DNA from 2 places in the Streptomyces sp. NPDC047014 genome. Region 1 is predicted to be linked to the other one. Evidence: riboswitches for the same ligand, from Rfam matches in the RefSeq annotation. Region 1 holds a riboswitch; the other holds the start of a gene.
What was found. A riboswitch is a leader RNA that binds a small molecule or an ion and turns the genes downstream of it on or off. The one in region 1 is predicted to bind glycine.

Region 2: it holds a riboswitch for glycine, as region 1 does, so the genes downstream of both, gcvP (aminomethyl-transferring glycine dehydrogenase) here and gcvT (glycine cleavage system aminomethyltransferase GcvT) in region 1, are expected to answer to the same signal.

The regions. Positions count from the first base shown of each region.
Region 1 is NZ_JBEYVX010000038.1:7,554-14,862, forward strand. It holds gene ABZ873_RS20695 (dihydrofolate reductase family protein) at 1-245, shown strand, start outside; gene ABZ873_RS20700 (hypothetical protein) at 256-759, opposite strand; gene ABZ873_RS20705 (L-serine ammonia-lyase) at 856-2,238, opposite strand; gene glyA (serine hydroxymethyltransferase) at 2,479-3,735, opposite strand; gene gcvH (glycine cleavage system protein GcvH) at 3,751-4,131, opposite strand; gene gcvT (glycine cleavage system aminomethyltransferase GcvT) at 4,243-5,358, opposite strand; glycine riboswitch at 5,530-5,632, opposite strand; gene ABZ873_RS20725 (AAA family ATPase) at 5,867-6,493, shown strand; gene ABZ873_RS20730 (enhanced serine sensitivity protein SseB C-terminal domain-containing protein) at 6,678-7,309, shown strand, end outside.
Region 2 is NZ_JBEYVX010000018.1:89,884-97,192, reverse strand. It holds gene ABZ873_RS14020 (MerR family transcriptional regulator) at 1-172, shown strand, start outside; gene ABZ873_RS14015 (DNA polymerase IV) at 216-1,634, shown strand; gene ABZ873_RS14010 (PRC-barrel domain-containing protein) at 1,672-2,085, opposite strand; glycine riboswitch at 2,149-2,247, shown strand; gene gcvP (aminomethyl-transferring glycine dehydrogenase) at 2,444-5,329, shown strand; gene ABZ873_RS14000 (DUF5999 family protein) at 5,416-5,604, opposite strand; gene ABZ873_RS13995 (hypothetical protein) at 5,866-6,486, opposite strand; gene ABZ873_RS13990 (glutamate-cysteine ligase family protein) at 6,984-7,309, shown strand, end outside.

The DNA of each region.
Region 1 (7,309 bases):
TGGCCATGGCGCGCGAGGCGGCCGGGGGCAAGGACGTCCGGCTCGGCGGCGGGGCCACCACGGTCCGCGCCTTCCTCGACGCGGACCTGGTGGACACCCTGCACGTGGCGGTCTCACCGGTGGAGCTCGGCTCGGGCAGCCGGCTGTGGGAGTCCCCCGAGGACCTGCTCGACCGCTTCCACCGCGATGTCGTGCCGAGTCCGGGCGGGAGCGGGGTCGTCCACCACCTGTTCTGGCGGAAGTAGGGCCTACGGCTCAGTGGGCGATGTCCACGACGAGCCGCTCCGGTGCGTGCAGGGCGTAGGCGCGGTAGTAGGGGAGGGTGTCGAAGGCGGCGCCGAAGGTCACGTACCCCTCGTAGTCGCCGGTCAGGGCGAGCCCCTTGAGCTTGCCGAGCGGGATCTTCTGGAGCTTGGGCCCCTGGTAGACGCTGTGCCCCGCGTCGTCGTGCGCGGCAGCGGGGTGCAGGCGGATCTCCAGGAAGTACCGCCCGGCGAGCGGCACGGGCTGCCCGGAACCGTCGTACCGCAGCTGTGCGACGGGAGTGACGGTGACTCCGGGGGAGCCGCCCTGGAGGTCGACGACGATCCGGTCGAAACCGGCGTGCCCGCCCCACCGGGCATTGACCACGAGCGGCGTCTGCGCGGCAGGGGCGGCGGAGAGCGAGGAGGCGGAGGCGGGCGAGGCGAACGCGAGCCCGGCGGCAAGCAGCGCACCGGAGGCCAGAGCCACGAACCGCCGAAGACGTGTGTGGATCATGTGGTCCCCTCGATTCCGAGAGACGGGGACTGATGGCACAGATACAGACGCCGCCACGGACCCCACGGTTCCGCGCTCCGCCTCACCCGCCCAGGGTCAGCACTCGATGACGTTGACCGCCAGGCCGCCGCGGGCGGTTTCCTTGTACTTGATCTTCATGTCGGCGCCCGTCTCCTTCATGGTCTTGATGACCTTGTCCAGGGAGACCTTGTGGGAGCCGTCGCCGCGCATGGCCATCTTGGCGGCCGTGACCGCCTTGACCGCCGCCATTCCGTTGCGCTCGATGCAGGGGATCTGGACCAGGCCGCCGACCGGGTCGCAGGTCAGGCCCAGGTTGTGCTCCATGCCGATCTCGGCCGCGTTCTCCACCTGCTCCGGGGTGCCGCCCAGGACCTCGGCGAGGGCGCCCGCCGCCATCGAGCAGGCCGAGCCGACCTCGCCCTGGCAGCCGACCTCGGCACCGGAGATCGAGGCGTTCTCCTTGAACAGCATGCCGATCGCGCCCGCGGCCAGGAGGAAGCGGACCACGCCGTCCTCGTCCGCGCCCGGGACGAAGTTCATGTAGTAGTGCAGGACGGCCGGCAGGACGCCCGCGGCGCCGTTGGTCGGGGCCGTCACCACGCGGCCGCCGGCCGCGTTCTCCTCGTTCACCGCCATCGCGTAGATCGTCGTCCACTCGCTGCGGTGCATCATCGGGTCGCCCTCGGTGCGCAGCTGGCGCGCCGTGGCCGCGGCGCGGCGCTTGACGCGCAGGCCGCCGGGGAGGATGCCCTCGCGGGACATGCCGCGCGAGACGCAGGACTGCATGACGCGCCAGATCTCCAGCAGACCCTCGCGGATCTCCTCCTCCGTGCGCCACGCCTTCTCGTTCTCCAGCATGAGGGAGGAGATCGACAGGCCGGTCTCGTTCGCCAGGCGCAGCATCTCGTCGCCGGAGCGGAAGGGGTAGCGCAGGGCCGTGTCGTCGAGCTTGATCCGGTCCTCGCCCACCGCGTCCTCGTCCACGACGAAGCCGCCGCCGACCGAGTAGTAGGTCTTCTCCAGCAGCGGGGTCCCGGCCTCGTCGTACGCGAAGAGCGTCATGCCGTTCGCGTGGTACGGCAGGGAGCGCCGGCGGTGCAGGATCAGCTGGTTCGGCTCGTCGAAGGCGATCTCGTGGCCGTCACCTATCTCGGCGCCCAGCAGCCGCAGGCGGCCGCTCTTGCGGATGCGCTCCACCTCGTCGTCGGCGGTCTCCACGTTCACGGTGCGCGGGGAGTGGCCCTCCAGGCCCAGCAGGACCGCCTTGGGGGTGCCGTGGCCGTGGCCGGTGGCGCCGAGCGAGCCGAAGAGCTCGGCGCGTACGGCGGCGGTCTGGGCCAGCAGGCCGTCCTTCTTCAGCCGCGTGACGAACATCCGCGCGGCCCGCATCGGGCCGACCGTGTGGGAGGAGGAGGGACCGATGCCGATGGAGAAGAGGTCAAAGACGGAGATGGCCACGGTTGGGGGCTCCCTAGTCTGCTCGTGGGGTGGGAGGGGGCAGGAGGGGGGATTGTTCGGATTATGTCCGACAGACGAGCTTAACGCGGTGCGGTGAACACCCCGGCTGTGGGAAGGGGTGGCGAGGATGACACCGACGTGACCGGCCGGAGCCGGGCCCCGCGCCGCCGGGAGGCGCGGGGGCAAAGGGGAAGGGCCCGGCCCTGTGCGGTGCGCAGGCCGGGCCCTTCCACCCCACCGCTAGAGCGACGGGTACAGCGGGAACTTCTCGGCCAGGGCCGAGACGCGGGCCTTGAGGGCCTCGGCGTCGTAGGCGGGCTTGAGCGCCTGCGCGATGATCTCGGCGACCTCGGTGAACGCCTCCGCGTCGAAACCGCGGGTGGCGAGCGCCGGCGTACCGATCCGCAGACCCGAGGTGACCATCGGGGGCCGCGGGTCGTTCGGGATGGCGTTGCGGTTGACCGTGATGCCGACCTCGTGGAGGCGGTCCTCGGCCTGCTGCCCGTCCAGCGCGGAGTTGCGCAGGTCGACCAGGACCAGGTGCACGTCGGTGCCGCCGGTGAGGACGTCCACGCCCACGGCCTTGACGTCGTCCTGGACCAGGCGGGCGGCGAGGATCTTCGCGCCCTCCAGGGTGCGCTCCTGGCGCTCCTTGAACTCGGGCGAGGCCGCGACCTTGAAGGAGACGGCCTTGGCCGCGATCACGTGCTCCAGCGGACCGCCCTGCTGACCGGGGAAGACCGCGGAGTTGATCTTCTTGGCCAGCTCCTGCGTCGACAGGATCACACCGCCGCGCGGACCGCCGAGGGTCTTGTGCGTGGTGGTGGTGACGACGTGGGCGTGCGGCACCGGGTTCGGGTGCAGGCCCGCGGCCACCAGGCCGGCGAAGTGCGCCATGTCGACCATCAGGTACGCGCCGACCTCGTCCGCGATGCGGCGGAAGGCGGCGAAGTCCAGCTGGCGCGGGTAGGCGGACCAGCCGGCGACGATCAGCTGCGGCTTGGACTCCTTGGCCAGGCGCTCGACCTCGGCCATGTCCACCTCGCCGGACTCGTCCACGTGGTAGGGGACCACGTTGTAGAGCTTGCCGGAGAAGTTGATCTTCATGCCGTGGGTCAGGTGACCGCCGTGGGCCAGGTTCAGGCCCATGATCGTGTCGCCCGGCTTGAGCAGCGCGAACATCGCGGCGGCGTTCGCCTGCGCACCGGAGTGCGGCTGGACGTTCGCGGCCTCGGCGCCGAACAGCGCCTTGATGCGGTCGATCGCGATCTGCTCGACCACGTCGACGTGCTCGCAGCCGCCGTAGTAGCGGCGGCCGGGGTAGCCCTCGGCGTACTTGTTGGTCAGGACCGAGCCCTGGGCCTCCATGACGGCGACCGGGGCGAAGTTCTCCGACGCGATCATTTCGAGCGTGGACTGCTGGCGCACGAGTTCGGCGTCGACGGCCGCGGCGACGTCGGGGTCGAGCTCGTGGAGCGGGGTGTTCAGTACGGACATCAGGATCCCCTGGGGTCAGTTACCGGCGGTGAGCTTGGTGTACTCCTCGGCGGAGAGCACGTCCTTGGGCTCCTCCGAGATGCGAACCTTGAACAGCCAGCCGCCCTCGAAGGGGGCGGTGTTCACGAGCGCCGGGTCGTCCACGACGTCCTGGTTGGCCTCGACGATCTCGCCGGAGACCGGGGAGTAGAGGTCGGAGACCGACTTGGTCGACTCCAGCTCGCCACAGGTCTCGCCCTCGGTGACGGTGTCGCCGACCTGGGGGAGCTGGGCGTAGACGACGTCACCGAGCGCGTCGGCCGCGAACGCCGTGATGCCGACCGTCGCGACGCCGTCCACGACGTCCGACAGCCACTCGTGCTCCTTGGTGTAACGCAGATTCTCGGGGGTGCTCATGGCCTGATTCTCCTGGATGCGGGGGAGTGGATACGAACTGCGGTCTTGGGTACTGAGACGGCACCGTACGGGCCGTACGGGCTGCCCGTACGGCGGACGCGGTGCGCGGAGCTACTTCTGCCGCTTGTAGAACGGCAGCGCCACGACCTCGTACGGCTCATGCGTACCGCGAATGTCGACGCCGACACCGGAGGTCCCGGGCGCGGCGTGCGCCGCGTCCACGTAGGCCATCGCGATCGGCTTGCCCAGCGTCGGGGACGGGGCGCCCGAGGTGACCTCGCCGATCACCTCGCCGCCGGCGACCACGGGGAAGCCCGCGCGCGGGACGCGGCGGCCCTCCGCGATCAGGCCGACCAGCTTGCGCGGCGGGTTGCCGGCGGCCTTCTCGGCGGCGGCCTCCAGCGCGGCGCGGCCCACGAAGTCCCCCTCCTTCTCGAACTTCACGACCCGGCCCAGCCCCGCGTCGAACGGGGTGAGGGCGGTGGTCAGCTCGTGGCCGTACAGCGGCATGCCCGCCTCCAGCCGCAGGGTGTCCCGGCAGGACAGGCCGGCCGGGACCAGGCCCGCGCCCGCACCGGCCTCGGTGAGCGCCTGCCACAGCTGCACCGCGTGCTCGGGCGCCACGAACAGCTCGAAGCCGTCCTCGCCGGTGTAGCCCGTACGCGCGATCAGCGCGGGCACGCCCGCCACGGTGCCCGGGAGCCCCGCGTAGTACTTGAGGCCGTCCAGGTCGGCGTCGGTGAGGGAGGCGAGGATGCCGGGGGACTCCGGGCCCTGCACGGCGATCAGGGCGTAGGCGTCCCGGTCGTCGCGGACCTCGGTGTCGAAGCCGGCCGCGCGCTCGGTGAGGGCGTCGAGGACGACCTGGGCGTTGGAGGCGTTGGCGACGACCATGTACTCGGTCTCGCCGAGGCGGTAGACGATCAGGTCGTCGAGGATCCCGCCGTCCTCCTGGCAGATGTGCGTGTAGCGGGCCCGGCCGACGCCGACCGTGGAGATGTTGCCGACCAGCGCGTAGTCCAGGGCCTTGACGGCCTCCGGGCCGGTCAGGGTGATCTCGCCCATGTGGGACAGGTCGAAGAGACCGGCCCGGGTGCGGACGGCGTTGTGCTCGTCGCGCTCGCTGGCGTACCGCAGCGGCATGTCCCAGCCCGCGAAGTCGGTCATGGTGGCACCGAGCGAGCGGTGCAGCGCATCGAGGGCGGTCAGGCGGGGGGCAGTGCTCATGGGTGTGGCTCCCGGGTCCCAGGGCATCGACATGACATGACGAGGACGTTCCTCCCCATCTGTCATCGGAACCTGAGAGGTTCGCCGAGAGTTCCGCCGATCGTCCGATCACCGGTCTTCTTGACTTGCACCTTGGGTGGAGCCGCCGCGCGGCTCGCTTTTCAGATCTGCCTCATCCACGCGGTACGGGGCCTGAGAGATTCAAGGGAGGTTCTTGCTCCTTCGGCGCCCGCGCACGCCGTCGGGCGTGCCGGGACTCTCCCGCGCGGATTCAAGCGGCCGGTATGCAGTTGGTCCAGATGGCGCACATCATTGCACGGCATGTCCCTGATCGGGGGTGCGGGTCCGAAAGTTCGTACGCCTCTCCGAACGGGCCCCGCGGAACCGTAGCTGCCGGATTACCGTCTCTTTACACTCGGTGGGGAAGGGTCCTGGTGACCCGATGCGGGGGAAGGCGAGCACTGTGCGGAGATTCGGAGTGGTGGCGACGACAGGGGCCGTGGAGGCGGTGCCGGCCCAGCGGCGCGGTGCGCACGGGCGCGGCGCGGCGGCGGGCGCCGGGCGCGTGCGGGACCTGCGCGGGGCGGCGGGGCACGGGCCGCGCCGGCTCGGCTTCGCCGCGGGGGACATCGTCGTGGTCTCCGGGCTCCCCGGCGGCGGCAAGAGCACCCTGATCGAGCGGGCCGCGCCGGAGGGCGGGGCGGTGGACTCGCAGAACACGCGCGAGCGCTGGGAGCGGCGGATGCCGGGGGCGCTGCCGTACGCGGTGTACCGGCCGCTGGTGCGCGTCGCGCACTACTGGGGGCTGTGGCGGATCCTGCGCTCCGGGGCCTCGGTCGTCGTGCACGACTGCGGTACGCAGAGCTGGGTGCGCGGGCTGCTCGCGGCGGCCGCGCGGCGCCGGGGGCGGGCGCTGCACCTGCTGCTGCTGGACAGCAGTCCCGAGGAGGCGCTGTCCGGGCAGGCGGCCCGGGGGCGGCGGGTCTCGGCGTACGCGTTCGCGCGGCACCGGCATGCGGTGGGGCGGTTGCTGCGGGGGGCGGAGGCGGGGGTGCCGCCGCGGGGCTGTGCGTCGGTGGTTCTGCTGGACCGGGGCTCCGCGGCGTCGGTGGACCGGATCGCGTTCCACGCCTGAGCGGTCGGTGTGGCGGGGCGGGCCGGGCCGGGCCGGTGCGGCGCCGTTGCCGGGCTCTGCCCGGACCCGCTCCTCAAACGCCGGAGGGGCTGGATCTGCGCTCCGCGGAGGGCGGAGGGGCTGAACAGGGCGCCGGGCCGGTAGCCTGCGGGGCGACAGGCAGTGGAGTGCGGAGGCGGGGGACATGCAGGGCAGTGGCTGGCCGGAGAATGAGCTGGAGCAGGTGCTCGGGGCGGCCCTCGGGCAGCCCGATGCCGGCGGCCGGATCCTGGAGGTGCTGGGCCGCAGCCGGCTGTGGGTGCCGCTGCCCGGTGGCGGCGGGCCCGAGCAGGGCGGGGCCGAGGGGCTGACCCTGCCCACCATGGACATCGGCGGTGCGGCCTACGTACCGGTCTACAGCTCCGCGTCCCAGTTCCTGGCCTGCGTCGGCCCCGGTACGGACTTCGCGGTGGCCCCGGCGGTCGAGTTCGCCCGCGGCCTGCCCCCGCAGCTCGGCATCGCCGTGAACCCCGAGGGCGCCGTCGGCGTCCCGCTCCCGCCGCCCGCGGTCGCCGAGCTCTGCCGCGCCGGCCGGACCCCCCTCGACGGGCCCGCCACCGGTGGTCGCGTCCGCCTCTTCGAGCCGGACTGGCAGGAGGACCCGGTGGACTTCCTGGCCGCCGCGGCCGAGGAGTTCCGCGCCACCGGTGTGGTCGGCTCCGCCCACCGCTGCCTCGCCAGCGTGGAGGGCGAGGCGCCGCAGCTCTTCGTGGGTGTCCGCCTGATGGGATGGGAGCCCGAGATGCGCGAGGCCCCGATGCGGGCGCTGGAGCGGGC
Region 2 (7,309 bases), on a different contig from region 1:
GAGCCTGCTCCAGGGCGGGCAGGGCGTCTTCGGCATCGCCGTGGGCGTCGTGTGGCGGGACGTGGAGAACGCCCTGTCGCAGCTGCACGGGGAGCGGGTGGACACCGGCGAGACCCTGGTCGGGCACAACCCCACCGACGAGCTCGCCGCCCGCCGCAACCGCGCCGGCTGAACCGCTCCCGTCGATGTCAGTGGCGTAGGCCAGCATTGGTGCCGTGAGAGCCGCGCCGACCATCCTGCACCTGGACATGGACGCCTTCTACGCCTCCGTCGAGCAGGCGTCGAAGCCGAGCCTGCGCGGGAAGGCCGTGATCGTCGGCGGGCTCGGGCCGCGCGGGGTCGTCGCCACTGCCTCGTACGAGGCGCGGCGCTTCGGGGTGCACTCCGCGATGCCGACGGCCCAGGCCCGGCGGCTCTGCCCGAACGGCGCCTACCTGATCCCGCGCTTCACCCTGTACCGGCAGGTCAGCGAGGTGGTGATGGCCCTGCTGCGGGAGCTGTCGCCGCTGGTGGAGCCGCTCAGCCTGGACGAGGCGTTCGTGGACCTGGAGGCCGGCGGGACCGCCTTCGACTCGGCGTCCGCGCGGGCGACGGGCGAGAGGCTGCGGGCGGACATCCGGGCCGCCACGGGGCTCAGCGGCTCCGTGGGGCTCGCGGGGTCGAAGATGCTGGCCAAGGTGGCCTCCGAGGAGGCCAAGCCGGCCGGGCTGCTGCTGATCGAGCCGGGCACCGAGCGGGAGCTGCTGGCGCCCATGCCCGTGCGCACCCTGCCGGGCGTCGGCCCGGCCACCGGTGAGCACCTGCGCCGGGCCGGGATCACCACGGTGGGCGAGCTGGCCGAGGCGGGGGAGGACGAGCTGGTCCGCATGGTCGGGCGCGCGCACGGCACGGGCCTGTACCGGATGGCGCTCGGGCTGGACGACCGGCCGGTGGTGGCCGAGCGGGACGCGAAGTCGGTGTCGGTCGAGGACACCTTCGACGTGGACCTGCACGACCGGGTCCGGATCCGCGGCGAGGTGCAGCGCCTGGCCGACCGGTGCGTCCAGCGGCTACGGGGCTCCGGGCACTCGGGGCGCACGATCGTGCTCAAGGTGCGGCGCTACGACTTCTCCACGCTGACGCGCTCCGAGACGCTGCGCGGGCCCACGGACGACCCGGGGGTGGTCCGGGAGGCGGCGGCCCGGCTGCTGGAGGCGGTGGACACCACGGGCGGGGTGCGCCTGCTGGGGGTCGGGGTGAGCGGCCTGGCCGACTACACCCAGGAGGACCTGTTCGCGCAGTCCCTGGCCGCCGAGCGGGATGCGGAGCCCGGCCCCGGGGCGGAGGCGGAGACCGAGGCGGGCACCGCCGGGCCCGAGGACGGCGCGGCGGCCCCCTCCGGCGCGGGCGATCCGCCCGCCGGACCGCTCGCCGGACCGCAGGAGGCCCCCGCCGAGCGCCGCTGGCCGGCCGGGAGCGATGTCCACCACGCGCTGTACGGCGCGGGCTGGGTGCAGGGCAGCGGGGTCGGGCGGGTGACCGTGCGCTTCGAGCAGCCCGGATCACCGCCCGGACGGGTCCGGACCTTCCGGGTGGACGACCCGGAGCTGGAACCGGCCGATCCGCTGCCGCTGCCGGGGGAGGGAGCCCCGTAGAAGGGCAGGAGCAGGTGCGGGAAGAGGGGCGCCGGCCTCAGCCCTCGTCGCCCGCCAGGTGCCCGAAGTCGCGGTGGAACTCGGACGGGAGGGTCGTGTCCAGGCCGTAGTGGTGGTAGAGCTGGAGCTCCTGCTCGGGGGAGAGGTGGCGGCCCACGCCGAAATCGGGGGCGTCCCTGATGAGGGAGCGTTCGAAGGGCACGCGCAGGGTGTCGTTCACCAGCTCGCTCGGCTCCAGCGGGACGAAGGCGTCGCGGCTGAACAGGCCCGTGCGGACGGCCGCCCATTCCGGGACGCCGGTGGCGTCGTCGAGGTAGACCTCGTCGACGGTGCCGATCTTGGCGCCGTTGCGGTCGAACGCCTTGCGGCCGATCAGGCTGCGCGGATCGATGTCGGTCTGCACGGTCCCTCCACGTGGTCGCAACTGCTCCGTATCACTACAGAAGTGCATAACTGTGAGGGAGGCCACTCGGGGAGCCCCCGGAACCTCGCTGGTAGGCTGGGTAGCGGCTGTCGACCCTGTGCGGGAGAGTCCTCCGAGTGAGCGTGACGGAGGCGCCGAAGGAGCAAATCCTCCCCGGAATCTCTCAGGCATACGTACCGCACGGACGAGGCCACTCTGGAAAGCAGGGGCGGTACCGGGCGCGCAGTGCCGGTCCCACCTCTCACCGACGGTGAAAGCCGGATCACCACGGGAGACCCCCGTGAGTCCGGTGAAACTCTCAGGTTGAGATGACAGAGGGGGAGGCCGTCCGGGTGCCCGCGCCGTGGTGCCCCTCGTAGGTCATACGACCAGGAGGCCCTCCGTCATGACCGCCAACCGCATTCCGCTCTCCCAGCTGGAGCGAGGCATCCCCTTCGAACAGCGCCACATCGGCCCGGATGCCGAGGCGCAGGCGAAGATGCTCGCCCATGTGGGCTACGGCTCCCTGGACGAGCTGACCGCCGCCGCGGTCCCGGATGTGATCAAGACCGCCGACGCGCTCGACCTGCCCGAGGCGCGCACCGAGGCCGAGGTGCTGGCCGAGCTCCGTTCGCTCGCCGACCGCAACCAGGTCCTCACCTCCATGATCGGCCTCGGCTACTACGGGACCTTCACGCCGCCAGTGATCCTGCGCAACGTGATGGAGAACCCGGCCTGGTACACGGCGTACACGCCCTACCAGCCGGAGATCTCCCAGGGCCGCCTGGAGGCGCTGCTCAACTTCCAGACCGTCGTCGCGGAGCTCACCGGCCTGCCGACCTCGGGCGCCTCGCTGCTCGACGAGGGCACCGCGGCCGCCGAGGCCATGACGCTGGCCCGCCGCGTGGGCAAGGCCAAGGGCAATGTCTTCCTGGTCGACGCCGACGCCCTGCCGCAGACCGTCGCGGTCATCGAGACCCGCGCCGAGCCGATCGGCATCGAGGTCGTCGTCGCGGACCTGTCCGGGGGCATCCCCGCCGAGATCGCCGAGCGCGGCGTCTACGGCGTGCTGATCCAGTACCCGGGTGCCTCCGGCGCCGTCCGTGACATCAAGCCGGTCATCGACCAGGCGCACGGGCTCGGTGCCATCGTCACCGTCTCCGCCGACCTGCTCGCCCTGACCCTGCTGACCTCCCCGGGCGCCCTCGGCGCGGACATCGCGGTGGGCACCACCCAGCGCTTCGGTGTCCCGATGGGCTTCGGCGGACCGCACGCCGGCTACATGGCCGTCCAGGACAAGCACGCCCGCTCCCTGCCGGGCCGCCTCGTCGGCGTCTCCGTGGACGCGGACGGCAACAAGGCGTACCGCCTGGCGCTCCAGACCCGCGAGCAGCACATCCGCCGCGAAAAGGCCACCAGCAACATCTGCACCGCGCAGGTCCTGCTGGCCGTCATGGCGGGCATGTACGCCGTCTACCACGGCCCGGACGGCCTGCGTACGATCGCCGGCCGCACCCACCGCTACGCCACGCTCCTCGCGGCCGGTCTGCGGGACGGCGGGGTCGAGACCGTGCACGGCGCCTACTTCGACACGATCACGGTCCGCGTCCCGGGCCGCGCGGCCGAGGTCGTCGCCGCCGCCCGCGAGGGCGGGGTCAACCTGCACCGGGTCGACGCCGACCTGATCTCCATCAGCTGCGACGAGACCACCCTGCGCGCCGACATCGAGGCCGTCTGGGCCGCCTTCGGCGTCACCGCCGACATCGAGGCGCTGGACGCCTCCGCGGCGGACACCCTGCCCGAGGGCCTGCTGCGCGCGGACGACTACCTGACCCACCCGGTCTTCCACCAGCACCGCTCCGAGACCGCCATGCTGCGCTACCTGCGCAAGCTGTCGGACAAGGACTACGCGCTGGACCGCGGCATGATCCCGCTGGGCTCCTGCACCATGAAGCTCAACGCGACCACCGAGATGGAGCCGGTGACCTGGCCCGAGTTCGGCCAGCTGCACCCCTTCGCCCCGGTGGAGCAGGCCGAGGGCTACCTCACGCTCATCCACGAGCTGGAGGAACGTCTCTGCGAGGTCACCGGCTACGACAAGGTCTCCCTCCAGCCGAACGCCGGCTCCCAGGGTGAGCTCGCCGGTCTGCTGGCCGTGCGCGCCTACCACCGCGCGAACGGCGACGAGCAGCGCACCATCTGCCTCATCCCGTCCTCCGCGCACGGCACCAACGCCGCCAGCGCCGTGATGGCCGGTATGAAGGTCGTCGTCGTCAAGACCGCCGACGACGGCGAGGTGGACGCGGCCGACCTGCGCGCCAAGATCGAGCAGTACCGCGACCAGCTCGCCGTGCTGATGATCACCTACCCGTCCACGCACGGTGTGTTCGAGGAGCACGTCGCCGACATCTGCGCCCAGGTGCACGAGGCGGGCGGCCAGGTCTACGTCGACGGCGCCAACCTGAACGCCCTGGTGGGCCTGGCCAAGCCGGGTCACTTCGGCGGCGACGTCTCGCACCTGAACCTGCACAAGACCTTCTGCATCCCGCACGGCGGCGGCGGTCCGGGCGTCGGCCCGGTCGGTGTCCGCGCGCACCTGGCCCCCTACCTGCCGAACCACCCGCTCCAGCCCACCGCGGGCCCGGAGACCGGTGTCGGCCCGATCTCGGCCGCTCCGTGGGGCTCGGCGGGCATCCTGCCGATCTCCTGGTCGTACGTGCGCCTCATGGGCGGCGAGGGCCTCAAGCGGGCCACCCAGGTCGCGGTGCTCGGCGCCAACTACATCGCCAAGCGCCTGGAGCCGCACTACCCGGTGCTTTACACCGGTCCGGGCAACCTGGTCGCGCACGAGTGCATCATCGACCTGCGCCCGCTGTCGAAGGCCACGGGCGTGACCGTGGACGACATCGCCAAGCGCCTGATCGACTACGGCTTCCACGCCCCGACGATGTCCTTCCCGGTCGCCGGCACGCTCATGATCGAGCCGACGGAGTCCGAGGACCTCGCCGAGATCGACCGCTTCTGCGACGCGATGATCGCCATCCGCGCCGAGATCGAGCGGGTCGCGGGCGGCGAGTGGCCGGCCGGGGACAACCCGCTGGCCAACGCCCCGCACACGGCGTCCGCGCTGGGCGGCGAGTGGAACCACGCGTACACGCGCGACGAGGCGGTCTTCCCGGGCGGGGTCGCCCCCGCCGAGAAGTACTGGCCGCCGGTGCGCCGTATCGACGGTGCCTTCGGCGACCGCAACCTGGTCTGCTCCTGCCCGCCGCTGGACGAGTACGACGCCTGATCCGTCCCGGGTGACGTGAGCTGACAGCGGCGAAGGGGCCGGTCCCGGGAGGAGATCCCGGGACCGGCCCCTTCGCGCTGCCCCGCCTAGGCCGCCGCGAGCGGCCGGTGCGGGGCGATGATCTGGCCGTCCGGCAGCAGCTCACCGGTGTCCTCGAAGAGCAGGACGCCGTTGCACAGCAGGCTCCAGCCCTGTTCCGGGTGGTTGGCCACAGGGCGCGCGGCCTCCCTGTCGGCGGATTCGGCTGACGGGCAGGAAGGCTGGTGCTGGCACATGGATGCGTTCTTTCGCTGCGACGTGGTCTGTGTGCTACGGCTCGATACGTGAGTCATCGCCGTCCCCCTGGGTCATCCCCGCAGACGCGGGGAGCTTGTCCTCAGTGTTCCCCCACGACAGCCGCTTCGCAGGGATTTCCCCGCAGCTGTCCTCACGGATTGATGACGCATCACTCGTGCGGGCGGTTCAGGCCAACTCCCCTGTCATTTCGGATGGTTCGCCGGTGGTCCGGCCGGGCTAGGCCGGATGGGTCAATCGGGTCAGGCGGCGGGCGCGGCCAGCGTGGGCGGGGCCGGCGCGGTCGCGGGAGTCAGCCGGTGGGTGAGGACGGGAAGCAGCTCGGAGACCGGATGCGGCCGGTAGGCGGCGATGCCGGGAGGCGCCGGCGCCAGCGGCACCAACAGGTCCTCCCCGGCGGGCAGTCCGGAGGCGGCCGCGGCGCCGACCGCCCCGTGCAGCCACAGGGTGAGCATGTAGAGCTCCGGTACGGACAGCAGGCGCGGCTGATGGGCCGTGCCGAGGGATTCCGCCTGACGCAGGGCGCGTTCGGTGGCGGCGACGTAGGGTCCTTCGAAGAAGTGGGAGAAGGCCCAGCCGTCGGGAGTCAGCCGGGTGTCGGCGGCCGCGACGTACCGGTCCCCGCTGCGGATCAGGAAGCGCCAGCCGACCAGCCGGGTGCGGGGCGGGCGGCCGACGGCCGCGAGGTCGGAGATGTTCAGGCGGTCGAGGACGTGCACCGGGAGGGGGAGCTCGGCGGTCAGCGGCCCCTGGATGGCGCGCAGGGCCGGGGTGTGTGCCTCGTTGACGGCGGTGGGGGAACCGAGTGCCGCGAGGACGCTGCGCAGGGCGGGTGCGGGAGCCGGGTGGACATGCAGCGGCATGGTGGGTCGCCTCTCACTTGGGAGACCGGTGGAACGGGCGGGGGAAGGTGCGGACGGAGCTGTCGCATTCTGGGGCCAGAGGGGGGCCGAGGGGCAATGGCCGCGCGTCAACTCTCTGCCTCGTTTGCGGAGTTTATACGACATGTGTTCACGCAGTGTTTCGGCTAGCTGTCCCGGCTATTGCCGACAAGGTGCTTACCGGACCCGCTGACATGGCATTCATGCCGGATGGACGCGGACGTGCCACGCTGACCTCGGAGGTTACCGGAAGGGGGCTCGGCTGGAAAGCGCCGGTTATCGGAAACGCGCACATTCCATGCGGAATTTGCGCGGGGCGCCTTGCCAGGTGAATGTGCCGAAGCGCCCTTCGGCCAAACCGGCGCGCGCTCCTCGCCAGGCACGCCCCCGCCGCGTTATGGATCATGCTGCCGGGGCATCATCGACCGTGACGTGCGCCCGGGTCGCCGGGACTGGCCAGCTCCAGGAGGGACACTTCGATGGGGGAGAAGATCGTGGCAGGCGGATTCGACCTGTCCGATCGGCAGCGGTATCGAAGGAAGCTCCACGAGTGCCTGGAGGGGCTGGAGCGACTTCTGGCGGAGAAGAGGTTCGATCGCCCGAAGAACATGATGGGGCTGGAGATCGAATTGAATCTCGCGGGTACCGACGGAATGCCGCGCATGGTGAATGCGCAGGTGCTGGAGCGGATAGCGAGCACCGATTTCCAGACCGAACTCGGAATGTTCAACCTGGAGGTGAACGTCCTGCCCCACCGGCTCGGCGGCCGGGTATTCGACCAGCTCGCCGAGGAACTGAGCGCGGG